Regions from separate parts of the Streptomyces herbicida genome, predicted to be linked through region 2. Evidence: riboswitches for the same ligand, from Rfam matches in the RefSeq annotation. Region 2 holds a riboswitch; the other holds the start of a gene.
What was found. A riboswitch is a leader RNA that binds a small molecule or an ion and turns the genes downstream of it on or off. The one in region 2 is predicted to bind glycine.
Positions count from the first base shown of each region.

Region 1: another riboswitch for glycine. It lies ahead of gcvT (glycine cleavage system aminomethyltransferase GcvT); the one in region 2 lies ahead of gcvP (aminomethyl-transferring glycine dehydrogenase).

Region 1 covers NZ_JAUYWJ010000028.1:83,835-92,150, forward strand. Annotated here, with positions in the region: gene Q8A52_RS41100 (ABC transporter permease) at 29-1,036, opposite strand; gene Q8A52_RS41105 (enhanced serine sensitivity protein SseB C-terminal domain-containing protein) at 1,540-2,319, opposite strand; gene Q8A52_RS41110 (enhanced serine sensitivity protein SseB) at 2,459-3,250, opposite strand; gene Q8A52_RS41115 (AAA family ATPase) at 3,317-3,985, opposite strand; glycine riboswitch at 4,162-4,258, shown strand; glycine riboswitch at 4,259-4,375, shown strand; gene gcvT (glycine cleavage system aminomethyltransferase GcvT) at 4,414-5,532, shown strand; gene gcvH (glycine cleavage system protein GcvH) at 5,655-6,032, shown strand; gene glyA (serine hydroxymethyltransferase) at 6,047-7,309, shown strand; gene Q8A52_RS41135 (L-serine ammonia-lyase) at 7,410-8,316, shown strand, end outside.
Region 2 covers NZ_JAUYWJ010000051.1:16,858-25,173, reverse strand. Annotated here, with positions in the region: gene Q8A52_RS47935 (DUF881 domain-containing protein) at 3-839, shown strand; gene Q8A52_RS47930 (FHA domain-containing protein) at 970-1,860, shown strand; gene ftsR (transcriptional regulator FtsR) at 1,878-2,615, shown strand; gene Q8A52_RS47920 (bifunctional nuclease family protein) at 2,702-3,175, shown strand; gene Q8A52_RS47915 (MerR family transcriptional regulator) at 3,436-4,119, shown strand; gene Q8A52_RS47910 (DNA polymerase IV) at 4,201-5,676, shown strand; gene Q8A52_RS47905 (PRC-barrel domain-containing protein) at 5,845-6,216, opposite strand; glycine riboswitch at 6,331-6,426, shown strand; gene gcvP (aminomethyl-transferring glycine dehydrogenase) at 6,603-8,316, shown strand, end outside.

The sequences.
Region 1 (8,316 bases), on a different contig from region 2:
TGCCACGGGACGCTTGGGGTAAGGCGGTTCAGCGGGAGCCCTTCGGGTCCAGCGCGTCCCGCACGCCGTCGCCGAAGAGGTTGAAGGCAAGAACGGTCACGAAGATCGCCACACCAGGGACCACCATGTACATGGGGTCCGACTCGTAGTAGTCGATCGCGCTCGAAAGCATCTGCCCCCAGGAGGCGGTAGGCGGCTTGACGCCTACGCCAAGGAAGCTGAGTGCCGCCTCGGTGAGGATGTTGGTCGGGATCATCATCGTCGTGTACACGACGATGGGCGCGACGAGGTTGGGCAGGAGTTCCTTGAAGAGGATGTAGAACCGCCCGGCGCCCAGCGACCGGGCAGCCTCGACGTACTCGCGCTCACGCAGTGAGAGTGTCTGTCCGCGCACCACGCGTCCGATGTACGGCCAGCCGAAGAACCCGATGACCAGGATCATCACGAACACCCGCACGCTGGAACCGGTCAGGCCGAGCATGTCGTTCGGCATGACGGAGACCAGGGCGATGGTGAACAGGAGCTGCGGGAAGGCCAGCAGACCGTCCATGACGCGGCTGATGACGGAGTCGACCCAGCCGCCGAAGAAGCCGGCCAGGATGCCCAGCACGGTGCCGAGAACGACGGCGACCATGGCGGACAGGAAGCCGACCAGGAGCGAGACCCGAGCACCGTAGAGGATGCGGGCGAAGATGTCGCGGCCGTTGACCGGCTCGACACCCAGCAGGTGGTCTCCACTGATGCCCCCCAGCGACCCCTTGGGGGTGCCGAACAGCGGGTCGATCAGGTTCTCGTGGTAGGCGTCCGGGTCCTGCCCGAGCAGGTTGGTGATCACCGGCGCGAGCAGGGCGAGCGCGATGAGGGCAAGCACGACCACGCCACCCGTGAGGGCGAGCTTGTCCCGCTTGAGGCGCTCCCAGGCGATGCGGCCCAGGGAACGTCCCTGTACGGCCTTGTCGCCGGCAGCGGCAGCCGCCGCTTCCTCGGCCGCGCTCGGGGCCGCTTCCGCAGTCGGCTCGTGCAATGGTGCCGTCATCTGGCAGGGACCCCTCTCAACCGGCGGTAGCCGGCCCGCACTTGCCGCTGGTAGCGGCCTCATTCAGTCCGTCGTACACAGGGGCGAACCCCTTGAAGTGGGAGTCTTCAACGCTTCGGCGATCAGTTGCCAGCCTTGACCGTGAATGGATGCGCAACCGTGATGCAGGCTGTGGTTACCCGTTATGCGGACGGGGAGTTACGGGGATCGAACGCCGACAAGTAGCGTTCTTCCATCGCAAAACATCCCAACTCGCACCATCCCGCGCCATCCAACGCCATCCGGCGCCATCCACCCGGCTGTGACGGCAATCACACAAGAGGGTCGAGGTGTCACCCTTGTGTCGCTTAAGGAACTACCGTGTGTTCCACGCCGTGACCGCGAAGCTCTTCTACTCCACGTGCGTCTCGAAGCACGCGTGCACGCCGAAGCCGTGACCGGGTGACAGCTACCGAGTGACATGACTGTGCCCGTCTCTCGACCGAGAGGCGGGCACAGTGCTGTCAGTGGACGCCGGGTGCGGGCGGGTAACCGTAATTGGCGGCCGGGGCCGGGTGCTGGGCCTGCAGTTGGTGCTGGGGCACGGCCGCGTGCGCCTCGCGGTCGTAGAACGGGCGGGCGCCGGCCCGCATCCACATCACGACCGGGTCGTACTCGTCCGTCATCGCCACCGTCGACACCGGCAGCCCGTCCGGGACCGCGCCGATGGACTGCTGCATCATCGCGCGCACCGAGTCGACCGCCGGCGGGGAGGTGTCGTACACGTCCAGGCCGATGGCCAGGTACGGCGCCCCCAGCGCCGGCTGCACCCAGGCCCGGCGCAGCGAGCGGACCGCCGGGGTGCGGTGGGCGTTCTGCGCCAGCAGGGCGTAGAACTGCGGGATCTCGATGGCCGGTTCGGACAGGTGCAGCGGACCGGCGGGCTGGCGGTCCAGTCCGGTGGCGATACGGCGCAGGTCGAGCCAGGGGATGCCCACGCCGCCGCCGGGCGCATGCGGGTTCAGCCAGAGGCCGTACTGGTCGGGGTAGAGGGTGCGGGCCACGTCGAGGCCGTCGACGACCTCGTACGACCGGTTCCAGCCGCTGGCCGACAGCTCCTGGGCGGAGGTGACGCAGGGGGCGTAGCCGTACCCGTCGACCTCCATGTTTCCGTACTGGGCGTCCGGGGAGCCGGCCTGGCCGTGCCACAGGAGCATCCAGACCTGGCCGGAGGACGGCGTCGCGAGTGCGCGCAACAGCGCCTCGTAGGCGTCGTAACGCCCGGGCGTGACTTGCCGCAGCATGTGCTCGACCTGTCCGGTCGCGGTGCCGCTGCCGCTCGCGCTCACCTGGTTTACCGCCCCTTCGAGAAGTTGCCCCGCGTATGGAAACAGCTTAAGCGCCCGATGGCCCGGGACCCGGTGCGCGTGGGCGAAGCGCGCTTCAGTGGCCGTACTGGTAGAAGGGCCTGACGTTTTCCCTCATCCAGTGGCCCACCGGGTCCTCCGCCACGTCGAGCAGTACGAGGTTGACCGGCCACGGCACCGGGACCTTCCCCAGGGCCTTGCCCAGTGCTTCCAGCGGGAGTGCGCGCAGGTCGCCCTCCCACTGGGACAGTTCGACGCCCACGAACATCACCGGGTCCGCGGTCTCGATCACGGCGAGGCAGCGGCGGGCCGTGGCGACCACGCCCGTCTCGGCGAACTCCGCCGAGGCCGCGGCGAGGAAGTCGACCGGGTCGTCCTGCCAGTCGGGTTCGTAGAGGCGGACGCGACCGCCGGTCGAAGGGCCGTCGAGCTCGGTGCGCCCCGCCCGGCACAGCTCGGCGACCGCGTCCGGCGGGAGCGGGACGCCGACCACGCCGTCCGGGTTGACCGCAAGGCCGACCTGCGGGGGCAGACCGCGGGCGAACTCCACGGCGGGGGCGATGGTGTACGACATGTGGGAGCCGACGACCTGGCGGAACTGCTCCTCCGAGCTGAACACCGGGACGTACACCTGGCCGTGGATCTCCATCGTGGGCAGATCGAGGGGACCGCTGTGCGGGCCGCCGCCGCTGGGCAGCGGGATCCACACGAAACTGCGGCTCAGGACCTCGACGATCCGGGCGCCGGCCGACGGCACGCCGAGGGACGCCGACAGCACCTCCTCCAGCTCGTTGCCGGGCCATCCGCCGTGCGGATGGGGGTGTGCCTGTGCCGGGAAGTCCGTGGGGAAGTCCGCCGGGAAGTCCATCTGCCTACCGCCTGCTGGGAACCACTGGTATGGCTGGAAAGGCTAGCGGGTACCGGTACCCCGGCTTCACCCCGCGAAGCCGATCCGGTGCAGGACGTCCGCCGCGGCCCGGTCCAGCAGCACCGCCGAGCCGCAGCCCGCGGGCAGCTCGCCCCGCTCCACCGCGCGCAGGAGGCGGGCGGCTGCCGTGCGGTGGCGCAGGAAGGCGTAGCGGGAGACGCCGCGGCCGCGCTCGCGCTGGCCCTCCAGCGCGGTGTCCGGGGTGACGTCGAGCAGCAGCAGGTGCAGGGTGCCTCCGCGGCGGCGGGCCTCGCGGGCCAGCCAGTCGCGCACCCAGGTCTGGGTGCCGCAGTCGTGCACGACGACCCCCTCGCCGGAGCGCAGGGCGCGGCGCAGCCCGGCGTAATGGGCGAGGCGGACCAGGGGGCGGTAGAGCGCGTACGGCAGGAGGCGGGGCATACGGGCGTCCCAGCGGTCACGGGTGTCCTGGGAGTCGATGCGCGCGCCCCGGACCGCACGCTGCATCAGGGTGGACTTGCCGCTGCCCGGCAGGCCGGTGATGACGACCAGGTCGCGGGGCCCGAAGAGCAGGCCGTGCGGGCTGTGGCCGACGCGCTCGCGCAGATCGCGGACGACCGGTGCCGGGCGCTCGTCGCAGCGCCCGCGGGCCGGGGCGGCCGGCCGCTTCGGCAGTGCCATGCCCGTGGTCGTGGCGTACGCCGTGGTCCTGTTCACCGTGATCGTCCTCCCCTTGGGCTCGGAAATCCCCTGCCCGTCGAGCGTAAAGAGAAGGTAATGCCCGGTGCCTCGCGTTTTCATGCGCGTACTGCCACAGCCCGGTTACAGAAGCCGACCTGCCGTGCGCGGGCGAGGCGTGCAATGATGTGGCCGCCAACTGCATACCGGCCGTTTGAATCCGCGCGGGAGAGTCCTCGGCAGCACTGCCGGGGCGCCGAAGGAGCAAGTCCCTCCCTTGAATCTCTCAGGCCCCGTTACCGCGCGGGCGAGGCACATCTGAAAAGCGGGCCGCCGTGACGGCGGCTCCACCCAAGGTGCAAGCCGTGTCCGTCCCTGATAGGGGTGGTCATGGCGAACCTCTCAGGTTCCGATGACAGATGGGGAGGAACGACCTCGCCTGTCATGCCTTGGGAGACAACCGACCGATGAGCAGTACCGAACTCCGTCATACCGCGCTCGATGCGCTGCATCGTTCGCTCGGTGCGACCATGACCGACTTCGCCGGCTGGGACATGCCGCTGCGCTACGGCTCCGAGCGCGACGAGCACATCGCCGTGCGTACGAAGGCCGGACTCTTCGACCTCTCGCACATGGGCGAGATCACCGTGACCGGCGCGGAGGCGGCGAAGTTCCTGAACTTCGCGCTCGTCGGCAACATCGCCTCCGTCGGGGTGGGCCGCGCCCGCTACACGATGATCTGCCAGGCCGACGGCGGCATCCTGGACGACCTGATCGTCTACCGGCTGGCCGAGACCGAGTACATGGTCGTGGCCAACGCCTCCAACGCCCAGGTGGTCCTCGACGCGCTGGCGGAACGTTCGTCCGGCTTCGACGCCGAGGTCCGCGACGACCGCGACGCCTACGCCCTGATCGCCGTCCAGGGCCCCGAGTCCCCCGGCATCCTGAAGTCCCTCACCGATGCCGACCTGGACGGCCTGAAGTACTACGCGGGCCTGCCCGGCACCGTCGCCGGCGTCCCCGCGCTGATCGCCCGCACCGGCTACACCGGCGAGGACGGCTTCGAGCTGTTCGTGAAGCCGGAGCACGCCGTGGAACTGTGGCAGGCGCTGACCAAGGCCGGCGAGGGCGTCGGCCTGGTCCCCTGCGGCCTGTCCTGCCGCGACACGCTGCGCCTGGAGGCGGGCATGCCGCTGTACGGGCACGAGCTGACGACCTCCCTGACGCCCTTCGACGCCGGCCTCGGCCGGGTGGTGAAGTTCGACAAGGAGGGTGACTTCGTGGGGCGCGAGGCGCTGACCGAGGCCGCGGCCCGCGCCGAGCAGAACCCGCCGCGCGTCCTGGTCGGCCTGGTCGCCGAGGGGCGTCGGGTCCCCCGCGCGGGGTACGCGGTCGTCGTCGGCGGCGCGGTGATCGGCGAGGTCACCTCGGGTGCCCCCTCCCCCACGCTGGGCAAGCCCGTCGCCATCGCCTACGTCGACGCGGCGCACTCCGCGCCCGGTACGGCGGGTGTCGGCGTGGACATCCGCGGCAGCCACGAACCGTACGAGGTCGTGGCCCTGCCCTTCTACAAGCGCCAGAAGTAAAGACCGATCAGCCAGGCCCTGCGCCCGCCCGCTGTGATGCCGGGCACATCACCCCTGCTCACCTGCGGTTTCAGTACTCCCCCAGTCATCAGCACATTCCCGCGTACAGGAGAATTCAGGCCATGAGCAACCCCCAGCAGCTGCGCTACAGCAAGGAGCACGAGTGGCTGTCGGTCGCCGAGGACGGCGTCTCGACGGTCGGTATCACCGAGTTCGCGGCCAACGCGCTCGGCGATGTCGTCTACGCCCAGCTCCCCGAGGTCGGCTCCACGGTGACCGCGGGCGAGTCCTGCGGCGAGCTGGAGTCCACGAAGTCGGTCTCCGACCTGTACTCGCCGGTCACGGGTGAGATCACCGAGATCAACGAGGACGTCGTCAACGACCCCTCCCTGGTGAACTCGGCCCCCTTCGAGGGCGGCTGGCTGTTCAAGGTACGCGTCACGGACGAGCCGGCCGACCTGCTCTCCGCCGACGAGTACGCCGCCCACACCGCCGGCTGAGGAGTCGTAGACGTATGTCCGTCCTGAACACGCCCCTGCACGAGCTCGACCCGGACGTGGCCGCCGCGGTCGACGCCGAGCTGCTCCGCCAGCAGTCCACCCTCGAGATGATCGCCTCGGAGAACTTCGCTCCGGCCGCGGTCATGGAGGCCCAGGGTTCGGTCCTCACCAACAAGTACGCCGAGGGCTACCCGGGCCGCCGCTACTACGGCGGCTGCGAGCACGTCGACGTCGCCGAGCAGATCGCCATCGACCGGGTCAAGGAGCTGTTCGGCGCCGAGTACGCCAATGTGCAGCCGCACTCGGGTGCCTCGGCCAACCAGGCCGCGCTCTTCGCGCTGGCCCAGCCCGGCGACACCATTCTCGGTCTGGACCTGGCCCACGGCGGTCACCTGACCCACGGCATGCGGCTGAACTTCTCCGGCAAGCAGTTCAACGTGGTCGCCTACCACGTGGACGAGGCCGGCCTGGTCGACATGGCCGAGGTCGAGCGGCTCGCCAAGGAGCACCGCCCGAAGGTGATCATCGCCGGCTGGTCGGCGTACCCGCGGCAGCTGGACTTCGCCGGGTTCCGCCGGATCGCCGACGAGGTCGAGGCGTATCTGTGGGTCGACATGGCGCACTTCGCCGGTCTGGTCGCGGCGGGTCTGCACCCGAACCCGGTCGAGTACGCCGATGTCGTCACCTCCACCACCCACAAGACGCTGGGCGGCCCTCGCGGCGGCATCATCCTCGCCAAGAAGGACTTCGCGAAGAAGCTGAACTCCTCCGTCTTCCCGGGCTTCCAGGGCGGTCCCCTGGAGCACGTGATCGCGGCCAAGGCGGTCTCCTTCAAGGTCGCCGCCTCGGAGGACTTCAAGGAGCGCCAGCGCCGTACGGTCGAGGGCGCGCAGCTCCTGGCCGAGCGGCTCACCGCGGCCGACGCCCGCGAAGCCGGGGTCAACGTCCTGACCGGCGGCACCGATGTGCACCTGATCCTGGTCGACCTGCGCGAGTCCGCGCTGGACGGCCAGCAGGCCGAGGACCGCCTCCACGAGGTCGGCATCACGGTCAACCGGAACGCGGTCCCGAACGACCCGCGTCCGCCGATGGTGACCTCCGGCCTGCGGATCGGTACGCCGGCCCTGGCGACCCGCGGCTTCACGGCCGAGGACTTCGCCGAGGTCGCGGATGTGATCGCGCAGGCGCTGAAGCCGTCCTACGACGCCGAGGCCCTGAAGGCCCGGGTCAAGGCCCTGGCCGACAAGCACCCGCTGTACCCGGGGCTCTCCAAGTAGTTCACCCCGGCGCAGGCACCGCGCACACTGGAGGCGCACGTTTCTTCCGTGGGCGCGGTGCCCCACCCCTTCGCACCACCCCCCGTACTGAGGAGTCACCGTGGCCATCTCGGTCTTCGACCTGTTCTCGATCGGCATCGGCCCGTCCAGCTCCCACACGGTGGGGCCGATGCGCGCGGCAGGCATGTTCGCCCGCCGGCTGCGCAACGAGGGACTGCTGGAGTCCGTCGCCTCCATACGTTCCGAGCTGTACGGCTCCCTCGGCGCCACGGGCCACGGCCACGGCACGCCCAAGGCGGTGCTGCTGGGCCTGGAGGGCGAGTCTCCGCGGACGGTGGACGTGGAGACGGCGGACGAGCGGGTGGAGGAGATCAAGTCGGGCCGGCGGATCCGTCTCCTCGGCGAGCACGAGATCGCGTTCTCCTTCGACGACGACCTGAAGCTGCACCGCCGCAAGACGCTGCCGTACCACGCGAACGGCATGACCCTGTGGGCGTACGACGCCGAGGGCACGGAGCTGCTCTCGAAGACGTACTACTCGGTGGGCGGCGGCTTCGTCGTCGACGAGGAAGCGGTCGGCGCCGACCGGATCAAGCTGGACGACACGGTTCTGAAGTACCCCTTCCGCACGGGCGACGAGCTGCTGCGCCTGACGAAGGAGACGGGTCTGTCGATCTCCTCGCTGATGCTGGAGAACGAGCGGGCCTGGCGCACCGAGAAGGAGATCCGCGAGGGCCTGCTGGACATCTGGCGCGTGATGCAGGCGTGCGTGTCCCGCGGCATGTCCCGCGAGGGCATCCTGCCGGGCGGGCTGCGGGTCAAGCGCCGGGCGGCCGTCACCGCCCGCCAGCTGCGCGCCGAGGGCGACCCGCTGGCCCACGCGATGGAGTGGATCACGCTCTACGCGATGGCGGTGAACGAGGAGAACGCGGCCGGCGGCCGTGTGGTGACCGCCCCCACGAACGGCGCGGCGGGCATCATCCCCGCGGTCCTGCACTACTACATCA
Region 2 (8,316 bases):
CGATGAGCAACGAGGACGAGCAGCCGGAGAACAGGCTGCGCAAGGAACTGCCCGCGGAAGTGCCCGCGTCGGCCCCCGACGGCGAGCAGGGGGCGGAGGAGCAGCCCGAGGCCGCGCTCACCGGCCGCCAGCGGCTGGTGAAGGGCCTGTGGCCGCCGCGGGTCACCAGGGCCCAACTCATCGTCGCCCTGCTGCTGTTCGGCCTCGGCTTCGGCCTGGCCGTGCAGGTCGCCTCGAACAGCGACAGCGACAGCGCGCTGCGCGGTGCCCGTCAGGAAGATCTCGTTCGCATCCTCGATGAACTGGATGACCGTACTCAGCGTCTTGAGGACGAGAAGCAGGGACTCGAGAAGCAGCGGTCGGAACTGCAGAGCAGCTCCGACCAGGCGTCCGAGGCCCGCAAGCAGACGGCCGAGAAGGAGAAGCAACTCGGCATTCTGGCGGGCACGGTGGCGGCGCAGGGTCCCGGCATCACGATCACGATCGACGACACGAAGGGGACGGTCCAGGCGGACATGCTGCTCGACGCGATCCAGGAGCTGCGCGCGGCCGGTGCGGAGGCGATCGAGGTCAACGGCGTACGGGTCGTCGCGAACACTTATCTGACGGACTCCGGCAAGAGTGTGAGTGTCGACGGGAACAAGATCAACGCCCCCTATCGTTTCAAGGTCATCGGCAAGCCGCAGGACCTCGAACCGGCGCTCAACATCCCCGGAGGCGTGGTGCAGACCCTTGAGAAGGAGCAGGCAGTCGTGACCGTGGAGCGGTCGACCAAGATCGTGGTTGACGCCTTGCGGGCGGCGAAGCGGCCTGACTACGCTCGGTCGTCCTCCCAGTGAACCGAGGGTGCATGGGGGCCGTCCGGCAGGGGCATGAGGTTGCGGGGGGTCGGCGCACCGAAGAGGCGGTGCGTGGTGGAAACTGTCTGGTGGATACGGACGTTGTGAGGATGTCCGGGTCGACCGGTGTATGCAATCAGGGTTCGTCCTGCCCCACGGGCGGGTCTGTTTCGGTCAAGGGGAATCGCCCGTGAAGTTGTTTGCGAAGTTGTTCGGCAAGAGCGCGCGAGAGGGCAGCGCCAACGCGACCGCTCGTCATCGCGCACAGCCTGACGCAGAGGGCCAGCGCCCGCTGTTCCGTGACCAGGTCCCTGGTCCGGGCGGTGACATTTCCGGCGGCCAGGGCGCGCCGTCTGTTGACCCTGCCCAGTCCGGCGGCATAGGTTTCGGGCAACCGTCAACCTCAAGTACGGGTGGAGGGTTTGCCCCCGACCCGTATGCGTCCAATGCCCCCGCGGGGCAGCCGCGGCAGGAGGATCCGTCCATGTCGGTCCTGGTGTGTACGAGGTGCGGTAACCGGAACGCGGAGAACGCCCGGTTCTGTTCCAATTGTGGTGCCCCGCTGCGTGCCGGCGTGGCGCCGGAGCGTGCGTCCGAGACGACGTCCACGATCTCCATCTCCGGTCTCGAGGCCTACGACTCCGAGGTCACCGGTCAGACGCAGATGCCGGCGCTCTCTCCCGAGGCGCAGGCGGCCGTGGACGCGCTGCCGATGGGCTCGGCGCTGCTGGTGGTGCGTCGCGGACCGAACTCCGGCAGCCGCTTCCTGCTGGACGGCGAGCTGACCACGGCCGGGCGTCACCCGCAGAGCGACATCTTCCTGGACGACGTGACGGTCTCACGCCGCCACGTGGAGTTCCGGCGCTCTCCGGACGGTTCGTTCACGGTGGCCGACGTGGGCAGCCTGAACGGCACGTACGTCAACCGCGAGCGGATCGACCAGGTCGCCCTGTCGAACGGTGACGAGGTCCAGATCGGCAAGTATCGGCTGGTCTTCTACGCAAGTCGGCAGGGCATCTGACCCGTCAGGGAAGGTCCATGCTTCAAACACCGAGCGGCGGTGCCGGGCACGGTACCGCCGCCGCGGACAGTGGGCTGATGAGTATCGGCTCGGTGCTGAACGTGCTGCGCGGCGAGTTCCCCGAAGTCACCATCTCCAAGATCCGTTTCCTGGAGTCGGAGGGGCTCATCGAGCCTCAGCGGACGCCGTCGGGGTACCGCAAGTTCAGCGCCGGTGACGTCGAGCGCCTGGGCCACGTCCTGAGGATGCAGCGGGACCACTATCTGCCGCTCAAGGTGATCCGGGAGCACCTGGACGCCATGGAGCGCGGCGAGGCCGTGCAGCTGCCCGTCGTGGGGCGTCAGCGGGACGGCGAGACCGCCCTGGAGGCGTCCGACACGCCCACGGCGGCCAGGATCGGCCGGGCCGAGCTGCTGGCGGCCGCGGAGATCGACGAGAGCGTCCTCCAGGAGTGGGAGTCCTACGGGCTCATCGCTCCGCTCGAGGACGGTGTGTACGACGCGGAGGCGGTCACCGTGGCCTCGCTCGTCGCCGAGCTGGGCCGGTACGGGATCGAGCCGCGCCACCTGCGGGTGATGAAGGCCGCCGCGGACCGTGAGGCGGGCCTGGTGGACCAGGTGGTGGCCCCGTTGAGGCGGCACCGCAACCCGCAGACCAGGGCGCATGCCGAAGCGCGTACGAAGGAGCTGGCGGCGCTCACCGTGCGGCTGCACGCGGCCCTGGTGAAGACCGCTCTCGGGGTGCGTCTGCCGTGAGCGGCGGCGGTGCTCGACAGGCCGTATCGGCCACCCGTTCCCGGCCCGACTACCCAAACGTCCCGAGCACGGCCTAGGGTTGCTGTGTGAACGAGCTCGATGTCGTAGGTGTCCGGGTCGAAATGCCCTCCAACCAACCGATCGTGCTCCTGCGCGAAGTGGGAGGCGACAGGTACCTCCCCATCTGGATCGGGCCGGGGGAGGCGACGGCGATCGCCTTCGCCCAGCAGGGCATGGCCCCCGCACGACCGCTGACCCACGACCTGTTCAAGGACGTGCTGGAGGCCGTCGGCCAGGAGCTCACGGAAGTGCGCATCACGGACCTGCGTGAAGGCGTCTTCTACGCGGAGCTGGTCTTCGCCAGCGGGGTCGAGGTGAGTGCCCGCCCGTCCGATGCCATAGCGCTGGCCCTGCGCACCGGAACGCCGATCTACGGCAGTGACACGGTGCTCGACGACGCAGGCATCGCGATTCCGGACGAGCAGGAGGACGAGGTCGAGAAGTTCCGCGAGTTCCTCGACCAGATCTCGCCCGAGGACTTCGGCACCAGCAGCCAGTGAGGCGGGCGGCCGATCCGGCGGACGCGGTCCGTGACGGGTCGGTCGGCGCCCTGTTACGGGCGGGATGTCGGCAAATGCCACCGGCCATTGAGAGCGTCCTACGGCTCCCCGCGAGAGCATTCGGCTAGCCTTTCCCCGCGGTGGGGCACGGGAAACCACTCCTAGGGTGATTATCACTCGGCGTGCCGAGTGTGGCGATCGTTGACGCACCCCTGGTGACTGCCTACCGTCGAGAAGGCAGGTCAAGGACGGAGGTCGGCGTGAGAAGCAGCGGCGACGGTACGGCTGGGGGTGCCCCCGGACGCGGTTTCGGGGAGAGCGGTCCGTACCCTCCCCCAAGCTCTCAGCTGCGTTCCAGCAGGGGGTACGCCCATCCCAACGGCGCGGTCGGCCACGCCCCCCAGCGGCCCACGGCCGTGCCGAACAGCGGAGGGGCGGCGCCCATGGCGTCCGAGCAGATCGGCTACCGCGGTCCGACGGCCTGCGCGGCCGCCGGCATCACCTACCGACAGCTCGACTACTGGGCCCGCACGGGCCTGGTCGAGCCGAGCGTGCGGCCCGCGTACGGGTCGGGCACGCAGCGTCTGTACAGCTTCCGGGACGTCGTCGTCCTGAAGATCGTCAAGCGGTTCCTGGACACCGGGGTCTCGCTGCAGAACATCCGTACCGCCGTCGTGCACCTCAGGGAACGCGGTTTCCGCGACCTGGAGCGCATGACGCTGATGAGCGACGGCGCCACGGTCTACGAGTGCACCTCGCCGGACGAGGTCCACGCCCTGCTCCAGGGCGGGCAGGGCATCTTCGGAATCGCGGTGGGCGTGGTGTGGCGGGACGTGGAAAGCGCGCTCTCCCAGCTGCACGGTGAGCGCATCGACACGGGCGAGACCCTCGTCGGGCACAACCCCGCGGACGAGCTCGCGCGGCGCCGCAACCGGGCCGTCTGAGGCGCGGTCCCCGGGCGCGGCCGAGCCGCGCCCCTGTCCCGTTGTGGGGCATTGTCAGTGGTGTGGTGCAGCATCGGAGTTGTGAGAAACGCGCCCACGATCCTGCATCTCGACATGGATGCCTTCTTCGCCTCGGTGGAGCAGGCATCCAAGCCGAGCCTGCGCGGGAAGGCCGTCGTCGTGGGCGGGCTCGGACCTCGCGGAGTGGTCGCCACGGCGTCGTACGAGGCGCGGGTCTTCGGGGTCCACTCGGCGATGCCCATGGCCCAGGCGCGCCGGCTGGCTCCGAACGCCGCGTATCTCGTGCCGCGCTTCAGCCTGTACCGGACGGTCAGCGAGCAGGTGATGGGGTTGCTGAGGGAGCTGTCCCCCCTGGTGGAGCCGCTGAGCCTGGACGAGGCGTTCGTCGACCTGGAGGCCGGGGGAGCGGCCTGGGACGAGCAGTCCGCGCGGCTCACCGGGGCCAAGCTGCGCGCGGACATACGGGCCGGCACGGGGCTCACCGGGTCGGTGGGGCTCGCGGCATCCAAGATGCTCGCCAAGATCGCCTCCGAGCAGGCCAAGCCGGACGGGCTGGTGCTGATCGAGCCGGGCACCGAGCGGGCGCTGCTGGGACCCATGTCGGTGCGGACGCTGCCGGGGGTCGGCCCGGCGACGGGCGACCATCTGCGGAGAGCCGGGATCACCACGGTCGACGAGATCGCCGAGGCGGGCGAGGACGAGCTCGTACGACTGCTGGGCAAGGCCCATGGGCACGGGCTGTACGCCATGGCGCTGGCGCACGACGAGCGGCCCGTGGTGGCCGAGCGGGAGACCAAGTCGGTCTCGGTCGAGGACACGTACGACGTGGACATCCACGACCGGGTCAGAGTGGGGCTCGAGGTGCAGCGGCTGGCCGACCGGTGCGTGCGGCGGCTGCGCGGGGCCGGGCTGTCGGGGCGGACCATCGTGCTGAAGGTGCGGCGGTACGACTTCTCCACGCTCACCCGGTCCGAGACGCTCCGTGGGCCCACGGACGATCCGGCGGTGGTGCGGGAGGCCGCCGCGCGGCTCCTCGACTCGGTGGACACGACGGGCGGTGTACGGCTGCTTGGCGTGGGCGTCTCCGGGCTCGCCGACTACACACAGGAGGACCTCTTCGCGCAGGCGGCGGGCGAGCGGGCCGACGCGGCGCCGGAGGAGAGCGTGGCCGAGCCCGCGCCGGACATTCAGGCTCCCGCCGAGCGGCACTGGTCGCCCGGTCATGATGTACGCCACATCGAGTACGGACACGGCTGGGTGCAGGGCAGCGGCCTGGGGCGGGTCACCGTGCGCTTCGAAACGCCGGACTCGGAGCCCGGGCGGGTGCGGACGTTCCGGGTCGACGACGTGGACCTGGAGCCGGCGGACCCGTTGCCGTTGGTCCAAGAAGTGGGGGAGGGAGCCGCCGAGGGCAGTTCTGGGCGACCCCGGGTCGGTGAGGGCGGGGGCGACGAGGCCGAGGGCATATCAGGGGCGGCTCGGGGCGAGCCGGAGCGGAGCACGGGGGAGCCTCGGGCCGCGCCGACGCCGCTGTGAGGCGACCGCGGGACAGCCGAGGGGGCGATGGGCGCCGGAGACCCGGAACGGGCGCGAGCAGCCGGAAGACCGCGCAGGGGAACTGGCCTGCGCAGCCGTCGCCCCCAGAGGCTGCCCCGGCCCGCCCGCCCTCCCTACCGCTTCCTCGGACACCCCACTCGTTCGGCCTCAGGTCTCGTCCGTGCCCGCCAGGTTGCCGAAGTCGTGGTCGGGGAGTCGGGGCGGTGGGGCCACGTCCAGGCCGTAGTGGTGGTAGAGCTGCAACTCCTGCTCCGGAGAGAGATGGCGGCCCACACCGAAGTCGGGCGCGTCCTTGATCAGGGCTCGGTCGAACGGGACGTGGAGGGTGCCCTCGACCAGTTCGCTGGGCTCCAGAGGGACGAAGGCGTCGCGTGAGAACAGGCCGGTCCGTATGGCCGCCCACTCCGGCACGCCGGTCGCGTCGTCGAGATACACCTCGTCGATCGTGCCGATCTTGGTGCCGTTGCGGTCGAACGCCTTGCGGCCGATCAGGTTGCGCGGATCGATGTCGGTCTGCACGGGCCCTCCACTTGGTCGCAACTCATCCGTAAGCACTACAAAAGAGCACAATCAGGGAGGCGGCCACTCGAAGGCCCGGGCGTTGACCTCGCTGGTAGTCTTGCAAACGGCTGCTGACCCCGTGCGGGAGAGTCCTCCGGACATCATCGGAGGCGCCGAAGGAGCAAATCCTCCCCGGAATCTCTCAGGCTCACGTACCGCACGGACGAGGTCACTCTGGAAAGCAGGGCGGGTGTCGACGGCTTCCGCTCTCACCGACGGTGAAAGCCGGTGCCCTTCGGGCCACCCGGTGAAGCTCTCAGGTTGAGATGACAGAGGGGGAGGCCGTCGGGGTACCCGTGCCGGGGTGCCCCTCGAAGGTCGCGTCAGACCAGGAGGCCTCCGCAATGACCGCCCATCGCATTCCGCTCACCGAGCTCGAACAGGGCATCCCCTTCGAACAGCGCCACATCGGGCCCGACCAGGAGGCGCGGGCCAAGATGCTCGCGCACGTCGGTTACGGCTCGCTCGACGAGCTCACCGCAGCCGCGGTGCCGGATGTGATCAAGAACGCCGACGCGCTCGATCTGCCGGGTGCCCGTACCGAGCCCGAGGTGATCGCCGAGCTCCGCTCGCTCGCCGACCGCAACCAGGTGCTCGGCTCGATGATCGGGCTCGGGTACTACGGGACCTTCACCCCGCCCGTCATCCTGCGCAACGTCATGGAGAACCCCGCCTGGTACACGGCGTACACGCCCTACCAGCCGGAGATCTCCCAGGGCCGCCTCGAGGCCCTGCTGAACTTCCAGACCATGGTCGCCGACCTCACCGGCCTGCCGACCTCCGGCGCCTCCCTCCTCGACGAGGGCACGGCCGCCGCCGAGGCGATGTCGCTGTCCCGGCGCATGGGCAAGAACAAGAAGGGCCTGTTCCTGGTCGACGCGGACGCGCTGCCGCAGACCATCGCCGTGATCGAGACCCGCGCCGAGCCGACCGGCGTCGAGGTCGTGGTCGCCGACCTCAGCGACGGCATCCCGGCCGAGATCGCCGAGCGCGAGATCAACGGCGTGCTCATCCAGTACCCGGGCGCCTCCGGTGCCGTACGGGACATCAAGCCGGTCATCGACCAGGCGCACGAGCTCGGCGCGCTCGTCACCGTCGCCGCCGACCTGCTCGCCCTGACCCTGCTGGTCTCGCCGGGCGAGCTCGGCGCGGACATCGCGGTCGGCACGACCCAGCGCTTCGGTGTGCCGATGGGCTTCGGCGGACCGCACGCGGGCTACATGGCCGTGCACGAGAAGTTCGCGCGCAGCCTGCCCGGGCGCCTCGTCGGCGTCTCCGTCGACGCCGACGGCAACAAGGCCTACCGGCTCGCCCTGCAGACCCGTGAGCAGCACATCCGCCGCGAGAAGGCGACCAGTAACATCTGCACCGCGCAGGTGCTGCTGGCGGTGATGGCGGGCATGTACGCCGTCCACCACGGGCCGGAGGGCCTCAAGGCCATCGCGCGCCGCACCCACCGTTACGCCACGATCCTCGCCGAGGGCCTCGAGGCCGGCGGGGTCGAGGTAGTCCACGGCGCCTACTTCGACACGCTGACCGTCAAGGTCACCGGCCGCGCCGACGAGATCGTCGCCGCCGCCCGTGACAACGGCGTCAACCTGCACCGGGCCGACGCCGACCACGTCTCCATCGCCTGCGACGAGACCACCAACCGGGCCCAGCTGGCCGCCGTGTGGTCGGCGTTCGGCGTCGAGGGCGACATCGAGGCGTTGGACGCGGCGACGGCGGAGGCCCTGCCGGACGCGCTGCTGCGCTCCGACGTCTACCTCACCCACCCGGTCTTCCACGAGCACCGCTCCGAGACCGCGATGCTGCGCTACCTGCGCAAGCTGGCCGACCGCGACTATGCGCTCGACCGCGGCATGATCCCGCTCGGCTCCTGCACCATGAAGCTGAACGCGACCACCGAGATGGAGCCGGTCACCTGGCCCGAGTTCGGCCAGCTGCACCCCTTCGCGCCCGCCGAGCAGGCCGAGGGGTACCTCACGCTCATCAGTGAGTTGGAGGACCGCCTCGCCGAGGTCACCGGCTACGACAAGGTCTCCCTGCAGCCCAACG